Regions from separate parts of the Paenibacillus sp. NPDC057886 genome, predicted to be linked through region 3. Evidence: riboswitches for the same ligand, from Rfam matches in the RefSeq annotation. Region 3 holds a riboswitch; each other region holds the start of a gene.
What was found. Region 3 has a riboswitch for thiamine pyrophosphate ahead of thiC (phosphomethylpyrimidine synthase ThiC). Riboswitches for the same ligand answer to the same signal wherever they lie in the genome.
Positions count from the first base shown of each region.

Region 1 (4,224 bases), on a different contig from region 3:
TGGGGTTCAGAAATCGTATGATCAGCGGACGATTCTGTCCGACATTAACGTCAATGTAAGACAAGGGGAATTTGTAGCCATCGTTGGACGAAGCGGTTGTGGCAAAAGTACTTTACTGCGTCTGATCGCCGGGCTGGAACCCCCCTCTTCCGGGAGCATTATGCTGGGCAACAGAAAGCTTGGTAGTACAGCACCCGAGACACGGTTTCTGTTTCAGGAAGCCCGGCTGCTGCCTTGGAAATCCGTTCTCGACAATGTACGACTGGGCATCCCCGACAAGAACAAGGAAGATGCACGCCAGTCGCTTCGCAATGTAGGACTTGGAGAGCGTGAAGGTGACTGGCCGGGGGTATTATCTGGCGGACAAAAACAACGTGTCGCCTTGGCACGGGCACTCGCAAGTCATCCGCGCTTACTGCTGCTGGATGAACCGCTGGGTGCATTGGATGCATTAACCCGAATTGAGATGCAGCAATTAATCGAACGCTTGTGGGTAGAAGAAGATCTGACCGTCATTCTGGTCACTCATGATGTCAGCGAGGCGGTTGCGCTGGCAGACAGGGTACTGTTAATCGAGGATGGTCATATAACGATGGATACCCGAATTACGCTGGAGCGCCCACGCGTTCGGGACAGCGGGTTTGCTCATTTTGAAAACCTGATTCTGAATCGCTTGTTGACTCCTCAACAAGAGACACCACAGCAGATTTCCCAGAAACAGATATCATTCTCGATCTAATTCCACTGGAAAGAAGGCATGATTATGCAATCCCTTTCACCCGTACCCTCTCCTCCTGTTAAAGACCTGTTAAATCAAATTCCGGCTTATACTCCTGCCAAATCCATGGAACAGATCCGGCGGGAGTTGGGACTGGAAACTGTGGATCGACTTGCAGCGAATGAGAATCCGTTTGGCTCTTCTCCCCTGGCTGCGGAAGCGGTCAGATCGCTGGGCTCCGATCTTTTGGCACAATACCCCGACGGTTCCAGCCAACTGCTGCGTGACAAACTTGCGGAGCGACTGGGTGTGCGTACATCCCAACTGGTATTTGGCAGTGGATCATTCGAGCTCCTGACCCTTACCGCCCAAGCCTATCTTAATCCTGGTGAGGAATCACTCATTCCGGTGCCCTCCTTTAACTGGTACAAGGGTGCTACGCTGCTGGCAGGCGGTGTCATCCATGAAGTGCCGTTGGTCAACCATTCGCTGGACCTGGAGCTATTCCGGCAGCGGATCAATGCTTCTACCCGAATCATCTGGCTGTGCAATCCGAATAATCCAACGGGAACCATTTTCACGGCAGATGCCTTACTTGGTTTACTCGAACATGTTCCCTCCCATGTCGTGGTTGTCCTGGACGAAGCGTATTATGAATTCGCGGAGAGTGAAGATTACCCTGATACGGTTAAGCTGCTGGAGCAGTATAATAATCTGATTATTTTGCGGACCTTCTCCAAAATATATGGACTTGCCGGCCTGCGAATCGGATATGGCATCGGGAATGAAAGCATCATTGAAGGCATTAACCGGGTCAAGCTGCCCATCAGTCTAACAACCACATCTCAAGCCGCTGCTTCAGCCAGCCTGGATGATCATGAATTTGTCTCTCATTGCCTGCACTACAATCATCAGGGACGGGAAACGTTAATGCAATCTTTTGACCAGTGGAACTTACCCTACATCCCTTCCGAAACGAATTTCATCATGGTTGATCTGTTGCAGGATAGTAGCCCGATTACCAAAGAATTGTTGAACAGAGGCATCTCTGTCCGTGGCGGTGCCGAATTCGGTATGCCTACCTGGCTTCGGATTACGATTGGTACACCAGAGCAGATTGCCCGTCTGATCGGGGAGCTTGATTCGCTGTTACATTCAAACGATTAGAATAGGTTACTTTCCCAACTCACAGTACTCACACTTCTTTTAGGCCACCCTCTTTACATTCCACTTGCATGTGATATATGCTGAACACACAACTGCATATCTTAAACATTGCACTAGGGGAGCCTTGCGGCTGAGACGAATCGAACGATTCGGACCCTTTGAACCTGATCTGGATCATACCAGCGGAGGGAAGTGGAGCGGCCTCTCAGTAAGCGGATTTTTTCATGTTGATGATGAAATTTAATGTGAATTGACTTACAGACCCACTCATTTCTCCGGAAATGGGTGGGTCTTTTTCGCGTTCTGCGGGCAGATCAGAAGGTGTAATTGAATATCCGCAGTTTGAAATTTGAAGTTTGAATAACAAGGGGGAACGGAACGAGATGGATAACGATATAACCATTCACAACATGAGCTACGCTTTCCCGGGAAAAAGGGATTCCCCCGTGCTCTCCAATGTGTCGATGCGTGTAGCCAAAGGCGAATTCGTCTCGCTCATCGGTTCCAGCGGCTCCGGTAAAAGCACCCTCTTCAAGCTGCTGGCAGGCCTGCTTGAGCCAACCCACGGAACCATTGAAATTCCTTGGGTTCAAGAAGGAAAGCGACTGGGGCAGGTGGCCTACATGCCGCAAAAGGACCTCCTGTTACCCTGGCGAACCGTCATGGAGAATTGCATGCTTCCCGCTGAACTTGCTGCAGGTCGGCAGGATAAGGTAAGGATTCGAGCAGACATTCTGGCTGGTCTCGACAGATTTGGCTTATCCGGCCACGCACATGCTTACCCGGACGAGTTGTCAGGTGGCATGCGCCAGCGTGTCGCGATGCTTCGTACTTTGCTGACAGGTGGCCAACTCATGCTGCTGGATGAACCATTCGGCGCACTCGATGCCCTGACCAAACGGGAGATGCATCGCTGGCTGCTGGAGCTATGGGAAGGCCTGGGCAAAACCGTGTTGTTCATCACACATGACATTGAAGAAGCCCTGCTGCTCAGTGATCGGATTATCCTGTTAACTCCGGGGGGCCAAGGCCAACAGCTGCAGGATCTGACGGTACCTTTGGCACGTCCAAGACATTCGGACATGATCTACGAACCGGCTCTCGTTCAGATGAGACGACTACTGGAGGAACAGTTGCATGCGAGACGTTAACTTGAGAGACAGCATGAAGAATAGCGTAAGAGGTTGGCTTGCCCGTTATGCTCTGTTTCTTTTGCTCATGGTCTTGCTGCTTGTCATCTGGGAGTGGATTGTGCGTATAGGATGGGTGCCTTCCTTCATCATTCCAGCACCGACGGCGATTGCCAGTTCGCTGTATGAGCATCGCCGCCTCTTGCTGGCTACACATCTGCCCGCTACCTTGATGGAGGTTGTCGTTGGTTTTGGCTTGTCCATTGGTGCCGGAATTGCACTTGCAACAGGTATGCATATGAATCGGTCGATTGAAAAAGCGTTATATCCCTTCATCGTGATCAGTCAGACGGTCCCGCTGATTGCCCTGTCCCCCGTCTTCATCCTGTGGTTTGGCTACACGCTGTGGAGTAAAGTCGCGGTGGTATTCCTGATCGCATTTTTCCCGATTGTGGTGAGCACCTACGATGGCCTGCGCCAGGGTGATCCGGAGCAGCGTGAACTGCTGCTGACGATGGGGGCCAGCAAGTGGGATATTTTTCGCAAACTCCAGATTCCACTTGCCCTTCCCTCCTTCTTTTCGGGACTGAAAATGTCTGTGGTGTATTGTGTGGTCGGTGCAACGATCGGGGAATGGCTCGGTGGAAGCAAGGGTCTTGGTTACTTCAGCCGCAGAATGTCGAGCAATATGAACACGGATGCAATGTTCGCCGCCATTGTGCTGTTATCCCTGCTCGGTATCGCCCTGTTTGTACTCATTGCATGGATGGAAAGAAGATTCAGTACACCACGTCATGCAGGTAGAAGAAAAACTGGATAATTTTCGGATTTCAAAACAGATAACAAGGAAACGAGGAACTTTACGTTATGAATAAAAAGGATATATATTCCCTGCTCCCCATTCTGCTCATGTCTCTGTTGCTGATCGTAAGCGGATGCGGAAATACGAGTACCAACACACCTGCCACAGATTCAACTACCAATGCAAAAGATACAAAATCATCTGCGATCGAAACGCCATCGGAATCCAGAGACAAGCTATCCATCATGCTCGATTGGTATCCGAATGCAGTGCATTCCTTCATCTATGTTGCTCAGGAAAAAGGTTACTTCGCGGATCAAGGTCTGGATGTCGATGTTCAGATGCCTGCCGATACCAATGACTCACTCAAGCTTGTTGCCGCCGGGAAAATCGATCTGGCACTAAGC
Region 1 is NZ_JBHVMZ010000015.1:7,229-11,452, reverse strand. Features, by position in the region: gene ACFVQB_RS32290 (ATP-binding cassette domain-containing protein) at 1-739, shown strand, start outside; gene hisC (histidinol-phosphate transaminase) at 764-1,885, shown strand; TPP riboswitch at 1,991-2,093, shown strand; gene ACFVQB_RS32280 (ABC transporter ATP-binding protein) at 2,269-3,036, shown strand; gene ACFVQB_RS32275 (ABC transporter permease) at 3,023-3,835, shown strand; gene ACFVQB_RS32270 (ABC transporter substrate-binding protein) at 3,883-4,224, shown strand, end outside.
Region 1: it holds a riboswitch for thiamine pyrophosphate, as region 3 does, so the genes downstream of both, ACFVQB_RS32280 (ABC transporter ATP-binding protein) here and thiC (phosphomethylpyrimidine synthase ThiC) in region 3, are expected to answer to the same signal.

Region 2 (4,224 bases), on a different contig from region 3:
AAGATGGTTCCAATCCGGTTGGTCAAGATGGAAGTTTCTCCACATGTTCGAGATTTGATGGATCATGCCAAAGCCAAAAATAGCACCTTCATAAGAAAAGGGTTTCAATTCTTCACCAAATACCTGGACCAGCCGTTCAGATAACCAATTTAATTGCATGCGGGTCAAATTTTTCAGATCGCATTCTCCAGAGTAGAAGCCTGTCCAGAATAACTCCACAACCAGCTTTTTTTCCGGCAAAATCATCGGCACCATAATCTGATCCACCAGCAAGTCAAAATCGGAAGCGTAGCTTTGGCTCTCCAAATCTTTGCGAATCTTCATGTCCTCCTGTACACGCTGCTCCAGAATGGCTAGAATACAATCATCCTTTGAACCAAAGAATTTATAAAATGTCCCTTTGGACACACCTGACTCGTCTAGAATCATTTGAATGGAGGTGTTGGTCACCCCATATTTTTCAAAGAGTACAAGCGCTGAGTCCAATAACATTTGTTTCCGTTTATTCATAAGCTCCCCCTGGATGATTTGGGTGGTTCACGTCAAGACATCTAATAATCTACTGCAAATCGACTGCAAACATCACATGTTCCTTCCAAATTCCCTTGATTTTAATATTCTGGCGGTCCGTCTCCTGGAAACCCGCCTTGCGAAGCACTTGAATCGATCCGGCATTGTCGGGCAGCGCACCTGCCTCCACTCGTTTTATTCCCGCTTCATTCATGGCAAAATCCAGTGCTAGCCGAAGGGCTTCGCTCATGTATCCCTTGCCATTCTGCACCTGATCGAGCACATAACCAACAATCCATTTGGTGGTGGAATCCAGTTCAAGTTCAAATAGAGAAATCTCTCCAATGAGCTCATGTGTATTGTTCATGAAGATCCCGAAAGAGTAACGTTTCCCTTCTTCCCTGGCCTTGTTCCAACCTTCAAGAAGAGAGATCTGGCCCTCCAGTGTATAGAATGTATCCGATCGTTCACTTGCCGATATTTCTTCGAAAACAGCCCGGTTACGGAACTGCAAATCCAGCAGTGACGGCGCGTCCTCCACGTTCAAAAATCGTAAATAGATACGTTCTCCACGATTGTCCATCTGTATGTTCATCCTTATCTCTGGTTGTAGTAGATTGCATTCATCAGAAGTACGAGAGTTGCCGTTTATAAGCCATATCCCAGAACAGATATTCAAATTCAACACTTCTTCTGAATATGTCTTCAACGGCTTCCAGTTCCTGCTCGGTTTTATGTTCACATAATGCATCCAGTGTATCATAGAACCATTCGAATGAGTCGCGGAATTCATCACTTGCATAATTTTCATCCAGCGTAATCCCAAATCCATTCATGTAATTTCGATGCAAATCCATTTCTTCGTACAGAATAGCGTGTTGAATCACCGTAAAGTTTGTCATCAGTTTTTCATCTATCGCCTTCACCGCACCCATGGCAAAAATCTTCGCATATTCAATCAGATATGTATAGTCCTGAAGAAGATAAAACTTAAACGCTTCCTGATCCAGTGTACCTTTCCCCATTTCGTGCAAAAAAGGATGGTTGTATCCATCTTCTCATACGGTTCTGGACTTATCTTTTAACGTTCTTGAAAATGACATGATCATGTCTCCTTTTATTAAAATGATAATGTCCCATCTTCAATCCAGCTATCGCGTTCTCTCATCCAAAATGCAAACCAAAAAGCCCTTGTCCTATTTTCGGCAAGGGCAAAATAACATGAGTACATGTCATTTGCTCCCTACGTCAGTATTAACTAACAGGTTCAAAGGGTCAGGTTTTAACCTTCTCAACTGCGAACAGTCCCCCTGCAAATAGCTCAGGCTTATTACAACATGTGTTTTTCCAAATGTCAAACCATTCCTATTAATCTTCAAGTTCCCCTAAATCTTCTTGCAAGTTCTTAAGTCGAATGCGGATATCCTTAATCATACTTTGCAATTTGTTTAACTCATCCACCAATTGTTGCTCATTAGAGACGTTTGTCGCTGAAGTTGAATGATACGCTGGAGACATCCTTAACTGATTTAAGTCCGATTCATATACCCTCCGCTCTTCCTCGGCTTTTGCCAATTCCTCCTCGGCGATGCCAATCTGGTGCTCCAGATAGATGATGTCTGAGGAGTTGCCGTGAGTTAAGCGCTGTGAATATGTCATAGTTCACCTCATTTCTGATCATCCATTGCTTTTCCAAGGTCATATGGCTGAATATCGATATCCAAATCCATACCCAAAGCCAGCTTGGCCAGTTGACTTCCAATAAAAGGCCCCATCGTTAATCCGGACGCTCCAAGCCCGTTAGCTGTGATCAAACCATCCCAACCAGGAACAGCACCCATTACCGGAAGAAAACCCGGTGTAAACGGACGGAATCCTACTCTTACTTCCTCAAACGTGCTATCAGCTAAACCGGGAGCCAGTTCCAACCCTTTATTCAAAATTTCCTGCATTCCTCCTGCGGTTACTCTTGTATCATAGCCTTCAATATCATTTTCGTGAGTCGCCCCGATCACAATCTTCTGTTGATCAAAGGCTAACAGATATTGATCCGAAGGAGGCATGACTACAGGCCAGTTTCCAGTGTCTTCTCGATTGTGAACCTGCAAATGCATAATTTGCGCCTTCTGATAATGAACCTTGAAATCAATGCCCAAAGGCTTGAACAGTTCACTCGCCCAAGCGCCGGCACACACAATAACCTCGTCAGCCGATATGATTTTACCGTCAACAACGACTCCGGTCACCCGGTCCGATTCAAATTGAAGTGCCGCGTCCCCATTCATCAGGACCGCTCCATTTCGCTGTGCCGATCGGATTAAGGCATCACGCAGTGCACGTCCATCGATACGCGCAGCACCGCTGATGTAGACTGACTGAACGTTTTCCTCCAGAAGAGGAAAACGCTCATGGGTTTCTTTTGCATCCAGACGGGTAATATCCGCAATCTCCGGTGCATCTTCTTTACGAAGGTGTGCCCGCTCCTGCATCTTGTTGATTTTCTCCACATCCGTATGAATACTAAGCGCACCCACTTGAGCATATCCTGTTTCCGTTTCCCCTTCACTTTTGAGTTCTTCAATTAATCCGGGATAAAAACGTGCACCTGCCTTGGCAAGCTGATACCAATCCTGGTTGCGGCGCTGAGATAACCAGGGACAGATGATCCCGGCAGCAGCATCCGTAGCCTGTCCCCAATCTTTCCGGTCTATAATAAGAACTTCCGCACACCGCTTTGCCAATTGATACGCTGTGGAAGCCCCAAGAATTCCTGATCCTACGACGATGACTTTCTTCATGACTGCATCCCTTTCCTAAATCACTGTATCCATTATAGCGTATACTGTTTGGTCTGATAATGGCAAGGCATCGACATCGCAAAACATATTCCTAAAAGGTTTTCGATAAGAGGGTTGTCGAATTAAATAGACCGTATAAATTAATGTTATTTATGTAATATAATTCAAATCAATTTTCTTTTAACGCTGTATACACGCCATTTACGCCACGATCTTTCACGAAATGAGGAATAACACAACGATGCCGAAACCTAGTATGGGGAATTCGCTGGATACCGATATGCCGCTTATGATTACAGGTCAAAACCAGCTGACCGTAGATGAATTAATGAATTGGAACGGCCATTCACGGGATTACAGTATTGTGCAGTGTATCGGAGGAACAGGGAAAATCGCAGCCCAAAATCATGAGTTTTCGATCCGGGAAGGAACCACTCTTATTATGTTCCCGGAGGTGACATACCGTTACGACAATCTGAGTGATTCATTGTTGTTCGATTGTCTGTCCTTTAATGGCTATTTATTGCCCCGGTTTCTGCATACCTTGCAGATCGGGGAGCTGCGCGCCTTCAAGCCGGATGGAATGCTTCATATCCTGTTGCATGAAATAACGTTGGCGCTGCAGTCCCGGCACAAGGATCAGATCTGGCACGTATCGGCATTGCTATACATGCTTCTGGTCAGATTAACGATTGATGGAGATCGTTATGGTGCTTATGAACGCTCGGATGCACGATTAAAGCTGGCCGGACTTGTTACTTTTATCAAGCAAAATTATCATCAGGATATCTCGCTCTCCATGCTGGCTCAGCAAATGGACGTCACCGAACAACATTTAAATCGGATATTCAAAAAGGAATTCCAAATGACTCCGCTTGATTATCTGACACGATATCGGTTGTTGAAAGCCAAGGAA
Region 2 is NZ_JBHVMZ010000001.1:1,109,930-1,114,153, reverse strand. Features, by position in the region: gene ACFVQB_RS04975 (TetR/AcrR family transcriptional regulator) at 1-510, opposite strand, end outside; gene ACFVQB_RS04970 (GNAT family N-acetyltransferase) at 560-1,093, opposite strand; gene ACFVQB_RS04965 (thiaminase II/PqqC family protein) at 1,137-1,346, opposite strand; partial or broken gene ACFVQB_RS04960 (thiaminase II/PqqC family protein) at 1,332-1,547, opposite strand; TPP riboswitch at 1,734-1,832, opposite strand; gene ACFVQB_RS04955 (hypothetical protein) at 1,879-2,169, opposite strand; gene ACFVQB_RS04950 (NAD(P)/FAD-dependent oxidoreductase) at 2,178-3,308, opposite strand; gene ACFVQB_RS04945 (AraC family transcriptional regulator) at 3,550-4,224, shown strand, end outside.
Region 2: it holds a riboswitch for thiamine pyrophosphate, as region 3 does, so the genes downstream of both, ACFVQB_RS04960 (thiaminase II/PqqC family protein) here and thiC (phosphomethylpyrimidine synthase ThiC) in region 3, are expected to answer to the same signal.

Region 3 (4,224 bases):
GACTTTCGAATGGCATAATTATTTTGTACAGCCAATTTGTGGTGGGAAATAGGTTGCCTCCGGTGGGAGGTGATCCTATGAACTTCTCTTTCAACGACGTAATCGTGTTCGCAATGTTAATTATTGCGCTCCTGACATACATCGACCGTAAAAAGAAGTGACCCGCCACAGGTTGACGGCCTGACGGGTCACTTCGTCTGAATTATGCTGCACTTGGAGGAATACCTACCGCAAATGCTGTGCAGGAGTAGCCATTGGCCTGGCTACTCTTATTTGTTTTTACTTATATTCATTTTATTAAACACCTGTGAGACAATCAACCTATAACTGATAAAATATGTTGTGTCGTAATCCTTGTCCTTCGAAATGAAGTGTACGTACCACATACCAAGTAAGAGCCGCTCGTCTCCGCAATCACGGAGAGGAACGGCTTTTCACTATGTCAGGCCGCCCAGATTGCGCTGTAACGACGCCTAAGGGCGGGTCCGGTATTCCTCAGCCTTTTCCAACATGCCCGCTGCCACAGCCTCATTTTCGGACAAACCTTTGTCCGCGGCAAAGGCACGAATATCCTGCGTAATGCGCATGCTGCAAAATTTCGGCCCGCACATGGAGCAGAAATGGGCTTCCTTAGCCCCTTCGGCCGGCAACGTCTCATCGTGGTAGGATAGCGCACGTTCCGGGTCGAGTGACAGGTTGAACTGATCGCGCCAGCGGAACTCGAACCGTGCTTTGGACAGCGCATCGTCCCGCCGCTGGGCACGAGGGTGACCTTTCGCCAGATCAGCGGCATGAGCAGCGATCTTGTAGGCGATAACCCCTTCCCGCACATCCTCCTTATTGGGCAGGCCCAGATGCTCTTTTGGCGTAACATAACAGAGCATCGACGTTCCGAACCAACCGATCATCGCCGCTCCAATGGCTGAGGTAATATGGTCATAGCCTGGTGCAATATCGGTCGTCAGCGGTCCCAGCGTATAGAAAGGCGCCTCTTTGCAAATCTCCATCTGGAGATCGACATTCTCCTTAATCTTGTGCATCGGCACATGTCCCGGACCTTCAATCATCACCTGCACATCATGCTTCCATGCAATCTGTGTCAGTTCGCCGAGCGTAGCCAGTTCCGCCATCTGGGCTTCATCATTGGCATCATAGATGCTGCCTGGGCGGAGTCCATCTCCGAGAGAGAAGGCTACATCATACCTTTTCATAATCTCGCAGATTTCTTCAAAATGGGTATACAAAAAATTCTCCTGATGATGCGCAAGGCACCATGCTGCCATGATGGACCCGCCCCGTGACACAATGCCCGTCATGCGCTTGGCGGTCATCGGAATATATCGCAGCAGCACGCCTGCATGGATCGTAAAGTAGTCCACACCCTGCTCTGCCTGCTCTATGAGCGTGTCACGATACAAGTCCCAGGTCAGTGCTTCGGCTTCCCCATTGACCTTCTCCAGCGCCTGATAGAGCGGTACTGTTCCAATTGGTACAGGTGAATTGCGGATGATCCATTCGCGGGTTGTATGAATGTCCTTGCCTGTGGAAAGATCCATCACCGTATCCGAACCCCAACGTACCGCCCAAGTCATCTTCTCCACCTCTTCCTCGATGGAAGAAGATACCGCAGAGTTTCCGATGTTCGCATTGATCTTCACATGAAAATGACGCCCGATCAGCATCGGCTCACTCTCCGGGTGATTGATGTTCGACGGCAGGATGGCTCTGCCACTCGCCAGCTCCTGCCGTACAAACTCCGGCTCCACCCCTTCACGAATAGCGGCGAACTCCATCTCCGGCGTGATCATTCCCTGCCGTGCATAATGCATTTGGGTCACGCTGCGCCCTGCCTGTCCCCGTAATGGTTTACCACGCAAGCCTGGATACTTCTCGGCTCCAGTTCGCTTCCCTCCCGGTTTCAGTCCGTTATCCTCCGGTCTTACCGTTCGTCCCTGGTAGGCTTCAACATCTTCACGCTCCGTAATCCAGCGGGTACGCAGCGCCGGCAGACCTGCCCGGATATCGGCATGAAATTCGGGATCGGTCATTGGCCCGCTCGTATCGTAGACACGCAGCGGTTCGTTATGCTCCACCCCTTGGGGAGTATTGGTGTCATGAAGGGCAATTTCACGCTCCGGTACAGCAATGTCCGGTCGTGAGCCATGAATGTACACTTTGCGGCTGCCCGGGAAGGGCTGAACCCGCCCCACCGTACCTTTTTCCTTTGCCAACTGCTGATCCTGCTTGTCCTGTCCCATCGCTTCTTGTCCCGTTTGTTTTCCTGTGCTCATCGCTCTTGTCTCCTCCTCATTGGTGATCGCCTGGATTGAAATGCTTGCGCACGGGTCCAAAATCATCCACAGCATAGAAAAAGAAAGAGCGACCATACAACACAAAATAGGGACATACACTTCAAGTAATACAGACAGTCGAGGCAAAAGATATCCACCCCAATGCTCGCCAATGGCTCCCAGCTCTTTATCCAAAAGCAGCTCTGACACCAGCTTCCGCCTGTTTACTGTATAAAAAAAGCCGGTTCCCAAGGGAACCGGCTTATGTCCATCACCAATAACGCCCCTAATACAGACGCCTTAACGGAGTCCATCCATAGGTCACATCATATGGTGTTCGTGGTCGTATCGCCGATTACTTCCCTACGCTGGTATGATCCAGATCAGGTGCAAAGGGTCCGGAATCTCATGCGATTCCGTCTCAGTCCGGACAATTCGGACTCCCCCAGTAACGTTAACAAGTTGCAGCATCTAAGCCGCAGATTCATATTCAATTATGCTGACCCCGTTGGGCCGTCCATTACAGAGTAGCGCAACCGAATCATAAAAACAACCTTTATATTCCAGAACATAAAATCAGGATAACATAAGTCCCATCTGTGTAGCAGCTTCCTTCAGCACAGGAGCGTATTCATGCAACGTCTCCTGCGAGAGGCGACTAACAGGCCCGGATACGGACAGGGCAGCAGCAATGTTGCCTTTCCGATCCATGATCGGTACAGATACTGCCGCGGCTCCCGGTTCACGTTCCTCATAACTTGTTGCGTAGCCATATTCCAGAATGTCTTTCATCTGTGCCAAATATACTTTGGGATCGATAAATACCGGCCACTCCGGCCCATTCATCAGATCTTCGCGGTCCTCTTCGGTAGCAAAAGCCATCAGCACTTTGCTGGATGCTCCCACGGATAACGGAAGTCTGACGCCCACCGGAGCTACACGACGAATCGCCTGATCACTCTGTACGGCTTGAATTCGAATCCGCTCACTGCCATCACGCAGATATAAGCTCACGGTTTCGCCCAGTCGATCTCTGAGCCGCTCCATTGCAGGCAGTAGCAGAATAGCAGGATCATCGCTGCGAGACATATGGGCAGACAGTTCCCAGATGCGTATGCCAAGTCGATACTTCTCGGTGGCTGCATCCCGAATCACGAACCCCTTGTCCTCCAAAGTAGCCATCAGACGATGGACTGTACTTTTGTGCAGGCCGATCTGGCTGGCAATTTCTGTGAGCCCCAGATCACTGCGGGTTGTAAAACACAATAATATATCCAGCGCCCGTTCTACAGCCCGGACGGTTAACTTTCGGTCTTCCATGGCAAGTTGCCCTCCTCATGTTTCATCACATGAAACTTGGTTACATAAATTATATGAGAAACGGTCTCATCTGTAAACCAAAAAGCGCCATTTGGAATAGGGATATTTGTAAATATTTTCTTTTTATAAATTAAAATCCCCTGCTATTTGCACCCTAAGGAAATGTTAACCAGATATCTTCAGAACTATATAACAATTGCGTAACAAATGCCTCCAATCAATTGACTTTGACTATATTGGAACATACGATAAAGATATATTAAATTAAGATTTTGCTTCATAAGTAGTCAGAAAAATTATTTATCCGCTCTGTTCGATTCGTTGTTATCTTCATTTGATTTTTAAAGGAGGGGCAATCATGTATCCGACATCCCAGAGCGAAGCCCCGCTGCAAACGAAAGTGTCAGATCTGCCTTCTTCGTTATCACCGAGGCTGATCCGGTTCAAACATATTGTCGTGGCGTTGTTGCTCTCCGTTGTTTTTTTTCTGCTCTTTTGTTTCATTGCACTACACGGTTATATTGCTTGGGTATTATCCAATCCAACTGTAGCGCCTGTATTCTCCAATCCCATGCAGGCGAAGAACATGAAGTATCAAGACATCACGTTCCCG
Region 3 is NZ_JBHVMZ010000007.1:62,903-67,126, forward strand. Features, by position in the region: gene thiC (phosphomethylpyrimidine synthase ThiC) at 474-2,258, opposite strand; TPP riboswitch at 2,635-2,748, opposite strand; gene ACFVQB_RS23250 (IclR family transcriptional regulator) at 2,868-3,611, opposite strand; gene ACFVQB_RS23255 (alpha/beta hydrolase) at 3,970-4,224, shown strand, end outside.